DNA from 2 places in the Pseudonocardia autotrophica genome. Region 2 is predicted to be linked to the other one. Evidence: predicted binding sites of a transcription regulator. Region 2 holds the regulator's gene; the other holds the start of a gene.
The links. Region 2 encodes LexA, which represses DNA repair genes until DNA is damaged. Its sites were predicted from a motif close to CGAACACGTGTTCG; they were not measured.

Region 1 (9,431 bases), 2.2 Mb from region 2:
AGGCGGCGACGGTGCGGCCCGCGGCCCGCTCGGCGACCAGCCAGGCCCGCAGCGCGTCCCCGTCGTCGGCGCCGTCCGCGGCGGCCTGCAGCCGGCCCAGCCCGGCCGCGCTCCGCACACCCAGCCCCTCCTCCGCACCCAGCAGCAGGCGGGTGCCGGCATCCGGTTCGGCGCCGGCCCGGGCGGTGACCAGCAGGGTGCCACCGGACAGCGGATACCACCAGGCGCGGTGCACGCCGATCCCGTACCCGCGCAGCGCAGCGTCCAGCGCCGGCAGCGACCAGTAGGCGTGGTGACCGTGCCGCAGGTCGTACCACTGCCTCTCGCGCAGCACGGTGCCCAGCGACAGAAGCTGCAGGGCGAGCGTCCCGCCCGGGGCGAGCAGCGCGGTGCGGCGCCGCAGCGCGTCGCGCTGGTCCGGCTCGTGCAGCAGGCCGTAGACGTCGACGACGAGATCGGCCCGGCCCGCGGGCGCGTCCGCCGGGGTGAGCGCGGTCATCCCCCGCCCGGTCAGCCGGGGCAGCCAGGGCTTGCCGTGCGGGCTGCCGAACTCCGCCACCCGGTCGCCGGGCCGGACCAGGCCCTCCCGGGCGAGCCGGTCGACCGACCGGTCGCTCTGCTCGGCGAAGGCGCGGGGCTCGACGCCGAGCAGCTCCTCCGCGACGTCCGTGTCGTCGGCCAGCTGTGCCAGTCCGCAGGCCCCGCACAGCCACATCCGCAGCGGGGCTGCCGGATCGGGCAACGGGGTGTCCCGCAGCGGCATCCGGTCCCACGGGGGCTGTTCGCCGAGATCGAGGACGATCTCGCCCCGGTCGGAGCGGCAGGCGCGGCAGCGCACCGGTTCCGGCACGGCCTCCTCCCTCCGATCAACTATCCGCAATAGTAGTGAGCGGATCCCGAGCGGACGTGTGCACCCGTTCGGAGTAGTGACGCCTCGCCCAGCGTCACCGGGGGCGCCGTCACTCGTTGTCGTCCCGGGTATGAGAAACGGGCCGGAACCGGTGTGCGCCACCCGGCGTGACCGGACCGGACAGGGGGAGCGGCGGGTGAGCGTGCTGAGGACGGTGGTGCCGGGGTCGCTGCTCGTCGATCCGGCGACGTCCGGCGGACCGGCGGGAACCCGCGTGTTCACCGTGCGCCGCAAGCGGCGGGTCGCCCGGGACGCGGTGTACGGGCTGCACCTGCACCGCAGCGAGGCGGTCCTGCTCGGCGTCGTGCGGGGATCCGGCTACGCGGTCGTGATCGACGCCCGGCCGGACACCGAGACGTTCGGCAGGCTCGCCGTGTCCCTGCTGGACGACGAGCGGATGCTGCTGGTCCCGCCCGGATGCCTCTACGGGATCCAGTCACTGGCCGACGGCACGGTCGTCGAGATCCGGTCGGCCGCCCGGCCCACCCGCCGGGACCGGACGGGCGTCGATCCCGACGACCCGGATCTCCAGCTGCGCTGGCTGCGGGCTCGCCCCACCAGGAACCCGGGACCCGACCGGTCGTGGGCCGGTCTGTGCAGCCGGCTCGGTGCCCCGTCCGGTCCGCGCCGGGACCGCGTCTCCATCTGGTGAGTTCCGGCGACTTCCGGTGACCGTGGGCAGGTGCGCGCGTGAGCACCGGCACCTGTGACGCCGTCCGCCCTGCGTTCAAGGTCACGATCAGGTCACGTAGTCTCCGGTGAACGCCCGGATCGACGTCGCCCCAGGCTCCCCACCGGTGCGCCCGTGCGCCGGTCGAGACCTTCCGAGGGGTACTTCTGTGCTCAGCGAACGCGAGACGCGGCGACTGCACGAGATCGAGGTCCAGCTGCGACTGACCGACCCGCGCCTGGTCCGGCGGTTCGCTGCGCTCGCCGGCACGGCCCGTCCGGCCGGCCGGAGACACCTGCTGCGCGGCCCGGATGCCCCGCGCGGCCCGGTCCGCTCGGTGCACGGCGCCGGGCCGCTGCCGTCGGCACTGCTGGGGGTCTCACTGCTGGTGCTGCTGGTCGGCGCCGTCATGGTGGCGGTGCCGATCGTGATCGCCGGGATCGTGCTCGCCGCGTTGTCGCTGGGCGTCGCGGCGACCGTCCCGCAGCGCCGCCCCGGCGGCTGAGCGCGCCGGGCGACCCGGCGGCCGCTCAGCCCTGGGCGAGGTCGGAGAACCGGCTGTAGTGCAGCTGGTGCGCGACGGTGATCGTGGTGGTCGGGCCGTTACGGTGCTTGGCCAGGATCAGGTCGGCCTCGCCGGCACGTGGATCGTCCTGCTCGAACGCATCCGGGCGGTGCAGCAGCACCACCATGTCTGCGTCCTGCTCGATCGAGCCGGACTCACGCAGGTCGGACAGCATCGGCCGCTTGTCGGTCCGCTGCTCGGGACCACGGTTCAGCTGGCTCATCGCGACCACCGGGACCTCGAGCTCCTTCGCCAGGAGCTTGATCTGCCGGGAGAACTCCGAGACCTCCTGCTGGCGGGACTCGACCTTGCGGCCCGAGGTCATCAGCTGCAGGTAGTCCAGGATGATCAACTTCAGGTCGTTGCGCTGCTTCATCCGGCGCGCCTTGGCCCGGATCTCCATCAGCGTCAGGTTCGGCGAGTCGTCGATGTAGAGCGGCGCCTCGGAGATCTCCGACATCCGCCGCGCCATCCGGGTCCAGTCCTCGTCGGACATCCGGCCGGCACGCATGTCGGCCAGCCGGATCCGCGCCTCCGCCGACAGCAGGCGCATCACGATCTCCGACTTGCTCATCTCCAGGGAGAAGAACGCGCTGGTCATGCCGTTCTTGATGGAGCAGGAGCGGGCGAAATCCAGTCCCAGCGTAGATTTCCCGAGCCCCGGGCGGGCCGCGACGACGACCATCTGCCCGGGGTGCAGACCGTTGGTGACCGCGTCGAGATCGGCGAACCCGGTCGGCACGCCCGACGACATGCCGCCGCGGGAGGCGATCGCGTCGATCTCGTCCATCGTCGGCTGGAGGAGCTCCTCCAGGACGGTGTAGTCCTCGGTGGTGGTGCGCTCGGTGACCTCGTACACCGCGGCCTGTGCCCGGTCGACGGCATCGTCGACCTCGCCGCCCTCGGCCCCGTGGTAGCCGAGCTGCACGATCCGGGTGCCGGCCTCGACCAGCCGGCGCAGGATCGCCTTCTCCCCGACGATCTCGGCGTAGTAGGCCGCGTTCGCGGCGGTCGGCACGGTCGCGATGAGGGTGTGCAGGTACGGTGCGCCACCCAGGCGCACCAGCTCGCCGCGGCGCTGCAGCTCGGCCGACACGGTCACCGCGTCGGCCGGCTCACCACGGCCGTAGAGATCCAGGATCGTCTCGTAGACGGTCTGGTGCGCGGGGCGGTAGAAGTCCTCCGGGCGCAGCACCTCGACGACGTCGGCGATCGCATCCTTGCTCAGCAGCATGCCGCCCAGTACCGACTGCTCGGCGGTGAGATCCTGCGGCGGCTGACGATCGAAGGTGCCGCTGCCGGCACTCCCCGCCTTGTCCTCGTCACGAACAGCTCGTGGCCGGCCGGTGGGACGATCGTCCGTCAGAGCCATACGCAGCGTCACCCCCGGTGGACAGCATAGTGAACACACGTTCGAAACGCGAGGGCCTGCGTCGGCCTGCTCGCGTGGGTCTCCCGTGCTGGTCCGGCCCGGGTTCCCGCCACCGGGCCGCGTGTCGTGCGGGCGGGTGCGGGACCTACTGCCGAGCCGGTCGGACCGAGGCTAGGTCGCCGCGCTGGCCCGGCACCAGCCGGCCTGGTGATCAACCTGGGGATGGACTGTGTACGACCGCCGCCCATCCCGGGACCGTGCTGTGGACAACCTGGGGACAGTGCGCTGATTTCGGCCATATCCGCAGGTCAAGTACATGGGGACAGCTGTGGACAACATCGGCCTGGCGTGTCGTCGCAGGGCCGGCTCCGGCGTGTCGGAGTGCGCCGCTCACCGCTCACCGCCCGGCGCGTCCACAGCCCCGTCCGACGAGCGGACCATCACCTCACGGCGTGTCGCTGCGGGCCGCGGGAGAGCCGATCCGGCCGCACCCGACCGGGCGAATGCGTCCGTGCGCGATGCCGGTACGCGTTCGCGGGGCCCGCCGTGACGGGTTCCGGGCACACGAAAGAGCGGTGCCCGGAGCACGAGGCTCCGGACACCGCTCCAACTACTCTCAGTGGTCGATCGACCACCGCACCGCTCAGCTCGCGATGACCGCGATCGGCAGCTCGGTGGTGACCTCCGGGTGCAGGCGGACCTGCACCTGGTGCTTGCCCAGGGTCTTGATGTGCCCCGGGACGTCGACGATCCGCTTGTCCAGCGTCGGGCCGCCGGAGGCCTTGACGGCCTCGACGACCGCGGCCGGGGTGACCGAACCGAACAGCCGGCCGGTGTCGCCCGCCTTGGCCGGGACGGTCACGTTCAGGTTCCGCAGCTGCGAGTCGACCTGCTGGGCGTGGCCCAGGTCCCGGATCTCGCGGGTCTTCTGTGCCCGGCGGATCTGCTCGACCTGCTTCTCGGCGCCACGGGTGGCGACGACCGCGAGCTTGCGCGGCAGCAGGTAGTTGCGGCCGTAGCCGTCCTTGACCTCGACGATGTCGCCGGGCGCACCCAGGTTGGGGACGTCGGCGTTGAGGATGAGCTTCATCTGCGTTCTCCTCGTCAGCGCGCGGTCGAGGTGTAGGGCAGCAGAGCGACCTCGCGGGAGTTCTTGACCGCGACGGCGACGTCCCGCTGGTGCTGACGGCAGTTGCCGGTCACCCGGCGGGCACGGATCTTGCCCCGGTCGGAGATGAACTTCCGCAGCAGACCGGTGTCCTTGTAGTCGATCAGCTGGGCCTTGTCCTTGCAGAACGCGCAAACCTTCTTCTTCGGCTTGCGCACGATGGCCTTGGCCATGGTGGTACTCCTGGTGGGTCTACCGCCCGTCGCGGGCGGTGGGGACGTGGATCAGAAAGGGGGCTCGTCGTCGGACGCCGCGCCGCTACCGGCGGGCGGGGCCGAACCCCAGGGGTCGTCATAACCGCCGCCGGAGTTGCCTCCGCCGGAGCCACCGCCCTGCTGGCCGCCGAAGCCGCCACCGCCGCCGCCGCCTTCGTAGCCACCGCCACCGCCGCCGCCACCGAAGCCGCCGGAGCCTCCGCCCCGGCTGACCTTGTTGACCTTGGCGGTCGCGTAGCGCAGCGAGGGGCCGACCTCGTCGACCTCCATCTCCACGACGGTGCGCTTCTCGCCCTCACGGGTCTCGAAGGACCGCTGCCGCAGACGCCCCTGCACCACGACCCGCGCGCCGCGGGTCAGCGACTCGGCGACGTTCTCCGCGGCCTGGCGCCAGATGTTGCAGCGCAGGAACAGCGCCTCGCCGTCCTTCCACTCGCCGGACTGGCGGTCGAAGGTCCGTGGCGTCGACGCGACGGTGAAGTTGGCGACCGCGGCGCCGGAGGGGGTGAACCGCAGCTCGGGATCGGCCGTCAGGTTTCCCACGACGGTGATCACGGTCTCGCCGGCCATGACGAGTCCTCTCAGCCGGCGGCGGGCGCCGGCGTGCGGGTGATGTCCTTGCGCAGCACCTTGGTGCGCAGCACGGACTCGTTCAGACCCAGCTGGCGGTCCAGCTCGGTGACGGTGGCGGGCTCCGCGGCGATCTCGACGACCGCGTAGATGGCCTCGCTCTGCTTCCTGATCTCGTAGGCCAGCCGGCGCTTGCCCCAGACCTCGATCTTCTCGACCGATCCGCCGTCGCTCTTCACGACGGTGAGGAACTGCTCCAGGGACGGCTGCACAGTGCGCTCGTCCAGGCTGCCGTCGAGGATGACCATGACCTCGTAATGACGCATGAGAACCACTCACCTCCTATGGACTCGAAAACGGTCACGACCCGGACGGCCGCGACAGGAGGTTCTCAGTGCCCCCCGACAATGTCGTCGCACGGCCGGAGCCGGACGGGACCTGCGGGATGACCGGGTAAGGCTACCAACGGGTGTCCGGGCCCCGACCTGCGGGTACTCCCGCGCCCGGGTTCCGTCGGGGGTGCTCGCTACCGTGGCACCCATGCAGATCGGAGCACACGTCCGCGACGCCGAGGACCCGCTGGCCGCGGCCGAGGAGGTGGGGGCCGAGGTGATCCAGCTCTTCCTCTCCGACCCGCAGGGCTGGAAGAAGCCGCCGCCGCACCCGCGGGCCGCCGAGCTGGCCGCCTCCGAGGTCGCGGTGGTGGTGCACGCCCCGTACGTCGCGAACGTGGCGTCGACGAACAACCGCATCCGGATCCCGTCGCGCAAGATCGTGCAGCAGCACCTGGCGGGCGCGGCGGAGGTCGGCGCGTTCGGCCTCGTCGTGCACGGCGGTCACGTCACCTCCGGCGAGGACCCGGCGACCGGCGTCGACAACTGGCGCAAGTTCGTCGAACGGCAGGCCGGCGAGCACGGTTTCGAGGTGCCGGTCCTGATCGAGAACACCGCGGGCGGCGACCGCGCGATGGCCCGTCGTTTCGATGCGCTCGGCCGGCTGTGGGATGCGGTGGGCGAGTTCGGCGTCGGGTTCTGCCTGGACACCTGTCACGCGTTCGCCGGCGGCGAGGAGCTCTCCGGGATCGTGGCGCGGGCAAAGGCGATCACCGGCCGGATCGACCTGATCCACCTGAACGACTCGCGCGACGAGTTCGACTCGGCACGCGACCGGCACGCCAACATCGGCTCGGGCACGATCCCGCCCGACGAGCTGGCCGCCGTCGTCGCCGAGGCGGGGGCGCCGGTGGTGGTGGAGACCCCGGCCGACGGACAGGCCGCCGACATCGCGTTCCTCCGGGAGCACGCGCGGGGCTGACTCACCGCCAGGCGAACACCGGCTGTTCCAGGTGCGCCACCCTGGTCGGCCGCCCGTGCAGCACGACCTCCCGGAACTGGTGCAGCACCGCCCCGGTGGGGGCGTGTACGTAGCGGTCGAACAGCGGGACCTGGATCACCGGGGCGTCGGACTCCGGGATGGTCAGGAACCGGGGTTCGCGGTCGATCTCGGTCAGCGGGAGCCGGTGCAGCTCCGCCACCTCGTCCGGGTTCGGTACCGGCTCCCCGACGCCGCCCGCCCAGAGCACCACCGGCGTGATCACATAGCCGGAACGGGTGGGGTAGTCGTCGAGCAGGCCCAGCACCCGGTCCGGGCTGAGCTCCAGCCCGACCTCCTCGGCGACCTCCCGGCGGGCGGCCTGTTCCGCCGTCTCACCGGCGTCGAGCCGGCCGCCGGGCAGCGCCCACTGCCCGGAGTGCGCGCGCAGCGACCGGGCCCGGCGGGTGAGCACGAACGCGACCTCGGCGGCGAGCGGGCCGTCGCCGGTCGCGCCGGGCACCGGGAGCAGCGTCATGGTGACCGATGCGGACCGCTTCCCGGACCGTTCGGCGTCGGTCGCGGCGCGCCGCGGGAGCACCGGCAGCGCCGCCTCGATCCGTTCCCGCAGCCGCTGCTGCACCCGGTCCGGGACCACCGCGTCGTCGCCCATGCCCCGATACTTCCGCACCCCCGGCCCGGCGGCCCGCTCCGCGAGACCACCGTCACCCGGGCACCCGGGATGCGGCTCGAGGGGCGCTGCGCCCGCGGGTCAGACCCGGGCGGCGACCCGCGGCGCCGTCGGCCAGACCGGGTCGGCACCGGTGTCCGGAGCCCGCCGCAGGATCTGCCGCACCACGACGACGCAGAGCCCCACCACGACCGCGTCCCGGATCAGCACGGTGACCAGGAACGGTTCCATCGGCAGTCCCTTGTCCGCCACCCCGAGGTACTGGTACATCCGCGGCACCCAGACCAGCGCGTCGACCACCATCCAGCCCAGCAGCAGCCGCCAGCGGGGGATCGCCAGCACCGCGAGCGGCACCAGCCAGAGCGAGTACTGCGGGCTCCACACCTTGTTGACCAGCAGGAACGCCGCGACGCACAGGAAGGCGAGCTCGGCGACGGCCGGTGGCTGCGGCGCCCGCAGCGCCAGCCACGCGATCGCGGCGACGGCCAGCACCATCAGCACCGCGGTGACCGCGTTCAGCACGGCCGGTGCCCGGCCGTCGGCGAGCTGACCGTCGAACCCGGCCCAGCCGGTGAACCAGCTCAGCGCGTACCAGATCGAGTCCGGGTCGGCCGGGCGCGTGCGGTTGAGCAGGAAGAACTCGGCCCAGCCGCGGGGCCAGGCGAGCGCGACCGGCAGGTTCACCGCCACCCAGGCGGCGGCCGCGGCACCGGTCGCCCAGGCCGCCCGCACCAGCCCGCCGGAGGACCGCCGCCGCCACCCGACGAGCACGATCGGCACCAGGAGCAGCAGCGGATAGAGCTTCGCCGCGGCGCCGAGCCCGATCAGCACACCGGCCCAGCCCGGCCGGTCCCGGCGCAGCGCCAGCAGGGCACCGGTGGCCAGCGCGACGGTGAGCGCGTCGAAGTTGGTGAAGACGTGCACCAGCGCCAGCGGTGACAGCGCGACCAGCGCGGCGTCCCACGGACGTTCCGGCCGTAGTCGCAGCACCGCCCAGACCACCGTGAGCCAGGCGGCCGCCAGCCAGAACGCCGTCACGTTGAAGTAGACGACGACGTCCAGCGCGGTCGGCAGCGGCATCCGCTCGGCCAGCCACTGCCATCCATCGGTGAGCTGCGCGTTGAGGTACTGGAAGAACCCGGTGAGCACCGGGTACTCCATCCAGCGCTCCACCCGGGTGCCGTCGGACCGGGTCTCGAACCAGGCGTCGCGATAGGGGACGCCGTCGTCGGCGAGCCCCTCCAAGCCGTAGAGCGGGACCGTGTCGGAGTAGCACATCGCCACGTACTGACGGTCGTTGCGCCAGTCGAGCGCCAGCACGCCGTCGGCGGTGCGGTACTCCTGCAGGCACGCCGCCTTGCCCAGCCAGCTCAGCGCCAGCACGACGACGGCGAGCAGCAGCACGGCCCGCAGCGGCGTCCAGTACCGGGCCCGGCCGATGAGTGCGTGCCTGCCGAGCGGACCACCGATCAGCCGGCTGGCCGAACGGGCGAGCGGTTCGGTCCAGCTCGGGACCTCGCGGACGGTCGGGCCGTCCCCGGTGTGCGGCTCCCCTGGGGGATCGGCGCCGGGGCGGCCGGCGTCGCTCAGCCCCCACCGCCGTTCGGGTCGGACCCGTCCTGCCCTCCGCCGGAGTCCGGGCGGCCGCCGCCGTCGGAGAACGGGTCGCCGTTCTCGAACGGGTTGCGGTCGCCGCCCCGGTCACGGCCGCCCCGGTCGTCGCCGGAGTCAGCGCCGGAATCGCCGCCGGAATCGCCGCGGCCGGAGTCCTCGTCGCCGTTGCGGTCCCGGTCGTTCTCCGGTTCCCGGCTCGGCTCGGTGCTCTCCTCGGACGAGGACGAGTCGTCGCCCCGGTCGTTGTCGGTGGCGGCGCTGCGGGCCGGCGGGGCCTGCCCGATCGGCTGGAAGCCGGAGAACTGCTCGGCCGGGGTGCCACGCAGCACGTCGTTCATGAACGAC
Region 2 (9,431 bases):
GCCTGCCTCGGCGGCCGCCCGCGTCGACTCCAGCTTGCCGTTGCCCTCCACCAGGTGCTCCCGGCCGACCAGGGACGGCAGCACCGACTGGTAGGCGATGTCGAAGAACACCGTCGCCAGACCTGCCAGGAAGGTCACCAGCAGCAGGTGGCCGAACCCCAGCACCTCGAACCACCAGGCGAGCGGCACCGTGACGAGCAGTGCGAACCGGATCAGATCGGCGGCCACCATCACCGGCACCCGCCGCACCCGGTCGAGCACGACGCCGGCGAGCAGCCCGATCAGCAGGAACCCGGCGGTCTGCGCGGCGGTGAGCAGCCCCATCTGCCACGGTGTCGCGCCGAGCGCGGTGGCCGCGAGCAGCGGCGCCGCCAGCTGACCGATCCGGGTGCCGACCTGGCTCGCGGTCTCCCCGCCCCACAACAGCAGGAAGTCCCGGTGCCGCCACAGCGAGCCGGTCGGGGATCGGGCCATGGACCGAGAATGCTCCGACTGATTGGAAAGTGCCAATCAGTTACCCTGCGGCGGTGCCCGATGCCCGCCGGTCCGCCACCGAGTCCGAGATCGCCGCGCTGTCCTCGGCGGTCCGGCTGCGGATCATCCGGCTGACCCACGTGGACGCGCTGACCAACGCCGAGCTCGCCGCCCGGCTCGGCCGCGATCCCGCGACGACGCTGCACCACGTCCGCAGGCTGGTGGCCAACGGTTTCCTGGCGGCCCAGCCGGCCCGGCGCGGCGCCCGCGGCTCCCGGGAGATCCCGTACCGGAGCACCGGGCTGTCCTGGTCACTCGACGGCGCGGGCGATCACGAACCGGTGGCCGAGGCCGGACTGGAGGCGTTCCTCGGCGAGGTCGCCGATGTCGGCCCGGCGGCGCTGGAACAGACCCGGCTGGTGCTGCGGCTGCCACCGGCGCGGGTCGCGGCGCTGCGGGCGGAGCTCGACGAGCTGCTGGAGCGTTACGTCGCCGAGCCGGTCGTGCCGGGCGCCGAGCCGCTCGCGGTGTACCTGGCGCTCTACCCGGGCGACCCGCCCGGCGAAACGGACCGGACAGCGGCTCCCGGAACGTGGGACACTCGGAAGCAAGATGACTGAAGCCCACACGCCCGTGCCCGCCAGCCCGTCCACCGGTGAACTCGAACTCGAGGAGCGCTCGTCGCTCCGCCGCATCGGCGGCCTGTCCACCGAGCTCACCGACGTCACCGAGGTCGAGTACCGCCGCCTGCGCCTGGAACGGGTGGTGCTGGTCGGAGTCTGGACCGAGGGATCCGCCGAGCGGGCCGAGGCCTCGCTGGCCGAGCTGGCCCGGCTCGCCGAGACCGCGGGCTCCGAGGTGCTTGACGGTCTGGTGCAGCGCCGGTCGACGCCCGACCCGGCGACCTTCATCGGCTCCGGCAAGGTCGACGAGCTCGGCCTCGCGGTCCGCGCGGCCGAGGCCGACACGGTGATCTGCGACGGCGAGCTGTCGCCCGGTCAGCTCCGCCAGCTCGAGGAGCGGCTCAAGGTCAAGGTGATCGACCGGACCGCGCTGATCCTCGACATCTTCGCCCAGCACGCCCGCTCGCGGGACGGGAAGGCGCAGGTCGAGCTGGCCCAGCTGTCGTACCTGCTGCCCCGGCTCCGCGGCTGGGGTGAGGCGCTGTCCCGGCAGGTCGGTGGCCGTGCCGCGGGCGGCGTCGGGATCGGCGGCCGTGGCCCCGGTGAGACGAAGATCGAGCTCGACCGCCGCCGCATCCGCGCGCGCATGTCGAAGCTGCGCCGGGAGATCGCCGCGATGCGCCAGGTCCGGGCGACCCAGCGCGGCAACCGCAAGCGCAACGAGGTCCCCTCGGTCGCGATCGTCGGCTACACCAACGCCGGCAAGTCGAGTCTGCTCAACCAGCTCACCGACGCCGGCGTGCTGGTCGATGACGCACTGTTCGCGACCCTGGACCCGACCACCCGCCGGACCGAGACGGCGGACGGGCGGACCTACACCCTGACCGACACCGTCGGCTTCGTCCGGCACCTGCCGCACCAGCTGATCGAGGCATTCCGGTCGACGCTCGAGGAGGCCGCGCAGGCCGATCTGCTGGTGCACGTGGTCGACGGCTCCGATCCGCTGCCCGACGACCAGATCGCCGCGGTGCGCGAGGTCCTGGTCGAGATCGGCGAGGAGCAGGGCGGCAGCATGCCGACCGAGCTCCTCGTGATCAACAAGGCCGACGCCGCCGGCGACCTGGCCCTCGCGCGGCTCCGGCACGCGCAGCCCGATGCGGTGTTCGTCTCCGCGCACCGGGGTGACGGCATCGACCTGCTCCGGGGGCGGATCGCCGATCTGCTGCCGCGCCCGGAGTACGACGTCGACCTGCTGCTGCCCTACACCGAGGGCGCGCTGGTCGCCCGCCTGCACGACGAGGGCGAGGTGCTGTCCGAGGAGCACACCCCCGAGGGCACCCGGGTCCGCGCCCGGGTCGGGCCGGAGCTGGGCACCGCGGTACTGGCGTTCGCGATCGCCGGTGGGCCGGCCGGCGCCGACGCCGATCCCGACCTGCCGGCGACGGCGGCGGGGCGCTGACCCGGGCGGTCCCGGCCGGGTCCCGGAGCGCACCGGGCGGTCGTGCCCGGGTGGTGTTCCGGCGGGTCGCGGCGCCGCTGGTGGCTGCGACACTCGGCCTGGTGCCCGCCACCGCGGCTGCCGCGACACCGTCCGCGGCGGCGCAGGCGCGTGCCGTGCCGGGGCCGTCGGCCGCAGCGCCGCCGGTCGCCGAGCCGCAGCCGGTGTGCACCATCGACGACCCGCGGCTGGCCGAACTCTCCGGACTCGTCACCGAGGGGGCGCCGGGGGAGCGGCCACAGCGCTACCACGCGATCGTCGACGGTGGCGGCACCGCGCAGGTGTTCACCCTCGATCCGGCCGGCTGCGCGGTGACGGGGGAGCGGAGCGCACCGGTGCGGGTCACCGACGTCGAGGACCTCGGCCGTTCACCGGACGGCGATCTCTGGCTCGCCGACATCGGGGACAACACGGCACGCCGCGAGTCGGTGCGCCTGGTCGTGCTGCCGGTCGACAGGCCGCCCCGTACCTACGACCTCGTCTACCCGGACGGCCCGCGGGACGCCGAGGCGGTGCTCGTCGCCGACGACGGGACCCCGCTGATCGTGGACAAGACCTCCGGTGCGGCCGGGCTGTACCGCCCCGCGGAACCGCTCGCCGAGGGACGGCCGCTGGAGCTGGAACGGGTCACCGACGTCGTCCTGCCGTACTCGGCGACCGCCGGTGGACCGCTGGGGGCGATCGGTACCCGCACGATCACCGGCGGCGCCGTGGGGCCGCCGGACGCGGATGGCGGACGGGCCGCGGCGCTGCGGACCTACACCGACGCGTGGCTGTTCCCGCTGCCCGACGGCCCGGTGACCGGGGACGTCCTGGTCGAGGCGCTGCGCGGGGCGCCGTTGCAGGTGCCGTTGCCCGGCGAAGCACAGGGCGAGGCGGTCGCCCTGGACGGCCGCGGGGCGCTGCACTCCGGCACCGAGACGCGGGGACTGGCACCGGCGGGTATCCGGACGGTCCCCGGCGCGGTCGCCGCGGCCACGGCACCGGCGGCGCCGGTCCGGGCACAGCCCGCAGAGGCGCCCGACGCCCGCTCCTTCCCACCGTGGCTGCCCGCCGTCGCCGGAATGGCGGTGGTCGTCGGTGTGCTGCTCGCCGGTGTGGGGGCGATGGCGCTGCACGGCCGCCGCAGACGCTGACCGCGCCGCCCCCGGGCTGCGGATCGGAGGCGGCGCAGATCAAGGGTGGCGCGGATCAGAAGCAGCGCGGTCAGCGGCAGCGCAGGTCAGAAGTGGCGCAGGTCAGAGGTGGCGCCGATCAAGAGTGGCGCAGATCAGCGGCACCACGGGTCAGCAGCGACGCCGATCAGCGGCGGCGCGGGTCAGCGACGGCGCAACCCGCAGGCCGCGCATGATCGGAGTCGGCGCATGATCAGAGGCGGCGCAGCACCGCGACGACCCGGCCGAGGATCGACGCGTCGTCCCCGGGGATTGGCTCGTAGGCGTCGTTGGCCGGCATCAGCCAGATGTGACCGTCCTTGCGGCGGAACGTCTTCACCGTGGCCTCGCCGTCGATCATCGCCGCGACCACCTCGCCCTGCTCCGCGACCGGCTGCTGCCGGACGACGACCCAGTCCCCGTCGGTGATCGCCGCGTTGACCATCGAGTCACCCTTGACGTTCAGCAGGAAGAGCGTGCCCTCCCCGACGATCTCCCGGGGGAGTGGGAACACGTCCTGCACGGCCTGCTCGGCCAGGATCGGGCCACCGGCGGCGATGTCGCCGATCAGCGGCACGAACGCCGGAGCGGGCCGCTCCGAGCGGCTGGCCTCGGTGTCGGCGTCGGTTCCGTCGCCTGCGCCGACCTGCTCGGGGCTGCGCACGTCGACCGCACGGGTGCGGTTCGGATCCCTGCGCAGGAAACCCTTGCGCTCCAAGGTCCGCAACTGGTGGTGCACCGACGACGTGGAGGTGAGCCCCACCGCGTCGCCGATCTCCCGCACGCTCGGCGGGTAGCCGTAACGGTCCACCCAGTCCCGGATCACCGCCAGGACCTTCCGCTGTCGCGGGGTCAGACCGCGTGTGTCGGCCGGGGGCTCGGGGAACTCCCGGACGTTGGCGGAACCCCGCCCGGGGGACGCACCGCCTCCGGACTCGTCCGCTGCCATCGCATTCGCCTCCTCGAGGATGTACCGGCACGAACACTAGCCGCCTTCGGCCGGTCCGCCAAACATGCGTTCGAAGTTCACCGCCCGCGTGTCGTGGATTCCGTCGGGCACCGGTGGTACAAACTCGCACAGGCGTTCGATCGAACATCGATTCGATTCGAGTGGCCGGGTGTCCGAGGCGGGCGCCCGTTCGGGCAGAAAGGGCGAGCGGCATGGGTGTGGTGACCGAGATCCGGCCGTCGGGCACGCGGCGACCGGCGGAGTTCCGGCCGGTCCGGTCGGCACCGGCGGCGCAGGTGGCACCGGCGGCACGGGTGGCACCGGCGGCACGGCCGGTGCAGCCGGCGGGTGGCGTGCTGCGGCGCGCCGCAGCGGGTCTGGGGATCGGGCTCGCCTCGGCGACGGCGGTCGTCGGGCTGGGCCTGCTCGCCGAGATCTCGGCGGCCGTGTCGGCGTCGCCACCGCCGGTCGGCGTCGTGGGCCCGGCGGGCGACTGAACCCGGCCGGGGCGGGCTGAGCAGCGGCGATCCGATTTCTGTCGGGGTCCGGTGTTAGACAGCTCGCACGTCCGTTCGACCGGTCCCGGGGAAGGGCCGGCCGGATCGGGCACGGCGCGCGGCCGGGTGTGGCCGCCGTCGACGGTGACCGTTCCGCCGGAACAGGCGGGTGGTCCTCGATGAGCAGGAGGAGCCATGCAGGAGCTCGACGTGCGTGAGGTGGCGCGGCAACCACGGGCCGGCGGGACGGGCCGGGCAGCGGCCGCCGGGGTGCGGCAGCGGTCGGTGTCCACCAGGTTGCGGGAGCGGCCGGGATCCGCCCGTGCGGTGCCGTGCGCAGGGGCCACGCGTCCGGCCCGCGGGTCCGCCGCGGCCCGCGCCGCAGTCCGGTGGGCCCTGCCCGGGGTCGTTCCCGGGGCGTCCGTGCCGTCCGGCGGCGTCGTGCGCGAGCCCGCCGAGGGCAGCACCGTGGCTCCGGTCCGGCCGCCGTCGGTGCAGGAGCCGGCCCCACTGGCCCCATCGGTCACACCGGGACGAGCCGCTGCGCCCGCGCCGCGACGGCCGGGCGCGCTCGCGTCGGCTGCGGCGCCGGCGGTGGCACTGCGGACGGCGCGCCCGCGGCATCGCCGCTGTGTGACCCCCACCCGCCGGGCACGTCCGGCTCTGCGGCCACGCTCGCGCGGCGAGCGACTGCTGGCCGGGATCGCCACGGTGCTCTGCTCGGCCACGGTCGTCGTGCTCCTGGGGCTGATCGGGGATGCGGCCGCCGGATGGAACAGCGAGGCCGCCCCCTCACCGGGGCCGGTGGCGACGGCTCCGGCCGGCGGCTGAGAGGTGCTGCGGCGCCGGGTGTCGACGTGTCCGCCGGGGCTCGGGGGTCCTTGCGCGCCGGGCAGAGGTCGCTGCGCGTGACAGGAGTCTCGCCGCCCGGCGCGCCGGGATGGCGTGTCCCCGAACCGGGCCACCGTCCGTCGCGGCCCTCCCGGGGCGCCCGGTGGGCCCCCGGTGTGCGCCACACGCGCTGATCAGGGCTGATGCGCATGTTCATGATCGGTGCACTCCGAAGGCCCTGCGAGAGCGGTGTGCGACCCTCGTTCCCGATCGGGCGAAGCTCGGCGCCGTACCGGACCCGGGGATGGCGCACCCCAATATGTAGGGGTTACATTGGTGTCGTTCTCCCACTGGTTGGGGGAGCTGGCACCGCGGTTCGCCGCGGTGCGAGGCGGAGAGTTCCCGCCGGGTCACGGGAGAAGGGGAGTGCCGACGTGCGTTGCCCGTTCTGCCGCCACCCGGATTCCCGGGTGATCGACTCCCGGACCGCCGACGACGGGACCTGCACCCGCCGCCGCCGGTCCTGCACCGCCTGCGGGCGCCGGTTCACCACGGTCGAGGAGACCGTGCTCGCCGTCGTCAAGCGCAGCGGGGTGAGCGAACCCTTCAGCCGGCAGAAGGTGGTCAGCGGGGTTCGACGGGCGTGTCAGGGCCGGCCGGTCGACGAGGACGACCTGCAGCAGCTCGCCCACCGGGTCGAGGAGACTGTGCGCGCCCGTGGGGCTGCCGAGATTCCCAGCCACGAGGTGGGGCTGGCGATCCTCGGGCCGCTGCGCGAGCTCGACGAGGTCGCGTACCTGCGGTTCGCGAGCGTCTACCGATCCTTCTCCTCGATCGAGGACTTCGAGAAGGAGATCGCCGACCTCCGTTCGGCGGCTGCCGGGGAAGCAGCCGACGACGGAGCCGGCAACCGGGACGGCTGATGCCGATCGGACGGCACCGGAGCGGGCGCGCAGGGGGCGCAGCCGCCGGTGCCGGACCGGATCGGACCGGCCGGACCGGGTACGGGGGCGGTGTCCCAGCACCGTCTCGGGTGCCCGCGCACCCCAGCGCGCGGGAGAGGACAGTCGGATGCGGAGGCAGTTCATGACCGACACGGTCGGGGGCCCGGCGACAGACACCGGGAGCAGCACGGCTCAGAACACGGCGCACAACACGGCACAGGACGGCGAGGCGCCGGGCAAGGCGCGCGGCCGCGCGAAGGCCGGCGCCCGGCGGCGCTCCGGCCTCGCCGTGCAGCGGGTCTTCACGACCGAGGGTGTGCACCCGTACGAGCAGGTCGAGTGGGAGCGCCGGGACGTCGTCATGACGAACTGGCGCGACGGCACGATCAACTTCGAGCAGCGCGGCGTCGAGTTCCCGCGCGCCTGGTCGGTGAACGCCACCAACATCGTCACCAGCAAGTACTTCCGTGGTGCGGTGGGCAGCGAGACCCGCGAGTCGAGCCTGCGCCAGCTCATCGACCGGGTCGTCGGCACCTACCGGCGGGCCGGGGTCGAGCACGGCTACTTCGCCACCGAGGCCGACGCCGAGATCTTCGATCACGAGCTGACCTGGATGCTGCTGCACCAGGTGTTCAGCTTCAACTCACCGGTCTGGTTCAACGTGGGCACCGCGAGCCCGCAGCAGGTCAGCGCCTGCTTCATCCTCTCGGTCGACGACACGATGGAGTCGATCCTGAACTGGTACCGGGAGGAGGGCCTGATCTTCAAGGGCGGCTCCGGTGCCGGCCTGAACCTCTCCCGCATCCGCTCGTCGAAGGAGCTGCTGTCCTCCGGCGGCACCGCCTCCGGCCCGGTCTCCTTCATGCGTGGCGCGGACGCCTCCGCGGGCACCATCAAGTCGGGCGGCGCGACCCGCCGGGCCGCGAAGATGGTCGTCCTCGACGTCGACCACCCCGACATCGAGGAGTTCGTCGAGACCAAGGCCAAGGAGGAGGCCAAGGTCCGGGTGCTGCGCGACGCCGGGTTCGACATGGACCTGGGCGGTTCCGACATCACGTCGGTGCAGTACCAGAACGCGAACAACTCGGTCCGGGTGACCGACGAGTTCATGCGCGCCGTCGAGGAGGGCACCGACTTCGGCCTCCGCGCCCGGATGACCGGCGAGATCATCGACCGGACCGACGCCCGGAAGCTCTTCCGCGGCATCGCCGAGGCGGCCTGGAACTGCGCCGACCCCGGCATCCAGTACGACGGCACGATCAACGACTGGCACACCACGCCCGAGTCGGGCCGGATCAGCGCGTCCAACCCGTGCTCGGAGTACATGCACCTGGACAACTCCAGCTGCAATCTCGCGTCGCTGAACCTGCTGAAGTTCCTCGACGCCGACGACCGGTTCGACGCCGAGACCTTCGCGAAGGCCGTCGAGCTGATCATCACCGCGATGGACATCTCGATCTGCTTCGCGGACTTCCCGACCGACCCGATCGCCGACACCACGCGGCGCTTCCGCCAGCTGGGCATCGGCTACGCGAACCTGGGCGCGCTGCTGATGGCGACCGGGCACGCCTACGACTCCGAGGGCGGTCGCGCGCTGGCCGGGGCGATCACCTCGCTGATGACCGGCGCCGCCTACAAGCGCTCCGCCGAGCTCGCCGGGGTCGTCGGCCCGTACGAGGGCTACGCCCGCAACGCCCAGGCCCACCAGCGGGTCGTCCGTAAGCACGCCGCGGCGAACGACGGGATCCGCAGCTTCCCGGCGTCCAACCCGGTGCAGCAGCTCGCGTCCCAGACCTGGAAGCAGTGCCAGGAGATCGGCGAGGCGAACGGCTGGCGCAACGCGCAGGCGTCCGTGCTGGCCCCGACCGGCACGATCGGCCTGATGATGGACTGCGACACGACCGGCATCGAGCCGGACCTGGCGCTGGTCAAGTTCAAGAAGCTGGTCGGCGGCGGCTCGATGCAGATCGTCAACCAGTCCGTGCGCCGGGCACTGGACAACCTCGGTTACCAGGCCGAGCAGGCCGAGGCCATCGTCGAGTACGTCGCCGAGCACGGCCACGTGATCGACGCCCCGGGGATGAAGCCCGAGCACTACGAGGTGTTCGACTGCGCGATGGGTGATCGGACCATCGCCCCGATGGGGCACGTCCGGATGATGGCCGCCGCGCAGCCGTTCCTGTCCGGCGCGATCTCCAAGACGGTGAACATGCCCGAGCGGGCCACCGTGGAGGACGTCGAGCGGATCTACCTCGAGGGGTGGCGGCTCGGCCTCAAGGCCCTGGCGATCTACCGCGACAACTGCAAGGTCGGCCAGCCGCTGTCCGCGGGCAAGGGCGGCGACAAGAAGGCCTCCGGTGACACCGCCGAGGTCGAGAAGGTGACGGTCGTCGAGCAGCGGCCGATCCGCAAGCGGCTGCCGAAGAAGCGGCCCAGCGAGACCGTGTCGTTCACCGTCGGC

Region 1: dnaB (replicative DNA helicase) is a predicted target of LexA. The motif match lies at 3,548-3,561, and genes of this name have one in related genera.

What each region holds. Positions count from the first base shown of each region.
Region 1 is NZ_AP018920.1:7,196,930-7,206,360, forward strand. Features, by position in the region: gene Pdca_RS33545 (methyltransferase domain-containing protein) at 1-850, opposite strand, end outside; gene Pdca_RS33550 (dTDP-4-dehydrorhamnose 3,5-epimerase family protein) at 1,047-1,562, shown strand; gene Pdca_RS33555 (DUF3040 domain-containing protein) at 1,750-2,085, shown strand; gene dnaB (replicative DNA helicase) at 2,111-3,517, opposite strand; gene rplI (50S ribosomal protein L9) at 4,161-4,607, opposite strand; gene rpsR (30S ribosomal protein S18) at 4,622-4,858, opposite strand; gene Pdca_RS33575 (single-stranded DNA-binding protein) at 4,910-5,470, opposite strand; gene rpsF (30S ribosomal protein S6) at 5,482-5,796, opposite strand; gene Pdca_RS33585 (deoxyribonuclease IV) at 6,011-6,784, shown strand; gene Pdca_RS33590 (NUDIX hydrolase) at 6,786-7,454, opposite strand; gene Pdca_RS33595 (glycosyltransferase family 87 protein) at 7,554-8,876, opposite strand; gene Pdca_RS33600 (transglycosylase domain-containing protein) at 9,059-9,431, opposite strand, start outside.
Region 2 is NZ_AP018920.1:2,117,369-2,126,799, forward strand. Features, by position in the region: gene Pdca_RS10155 (MFS transporter) at 1-474, opposite strand, end outside; gene Pdca_RS10160 (ArsR/SmtB family transcription factor) at 528-1,094, shown strand; gene hflX (GTPase HflX) at 1,087-2,556, shown strand; gene Pdca_RS10170 (hypothetical protein) at 2,658-3,731, shown strand; gene lexA (transcriptional repressor LexA) at 3,964-4,698, opposite strand; gene Pdca_RS35435 (hypothetical protein) at 4,911-5,195, shown strand; gene Pdca_RS10185 (hypothetical protein) at 5,391-6,026, shown strand; gene nrdR (transcriptional regulator NrdR) at 6,461-6,949, shown strand; gene Pdca_RS10195 (vitamin B12-dependent ribonucleotide reductase) at 7,113-9,431, shown strand, end outside.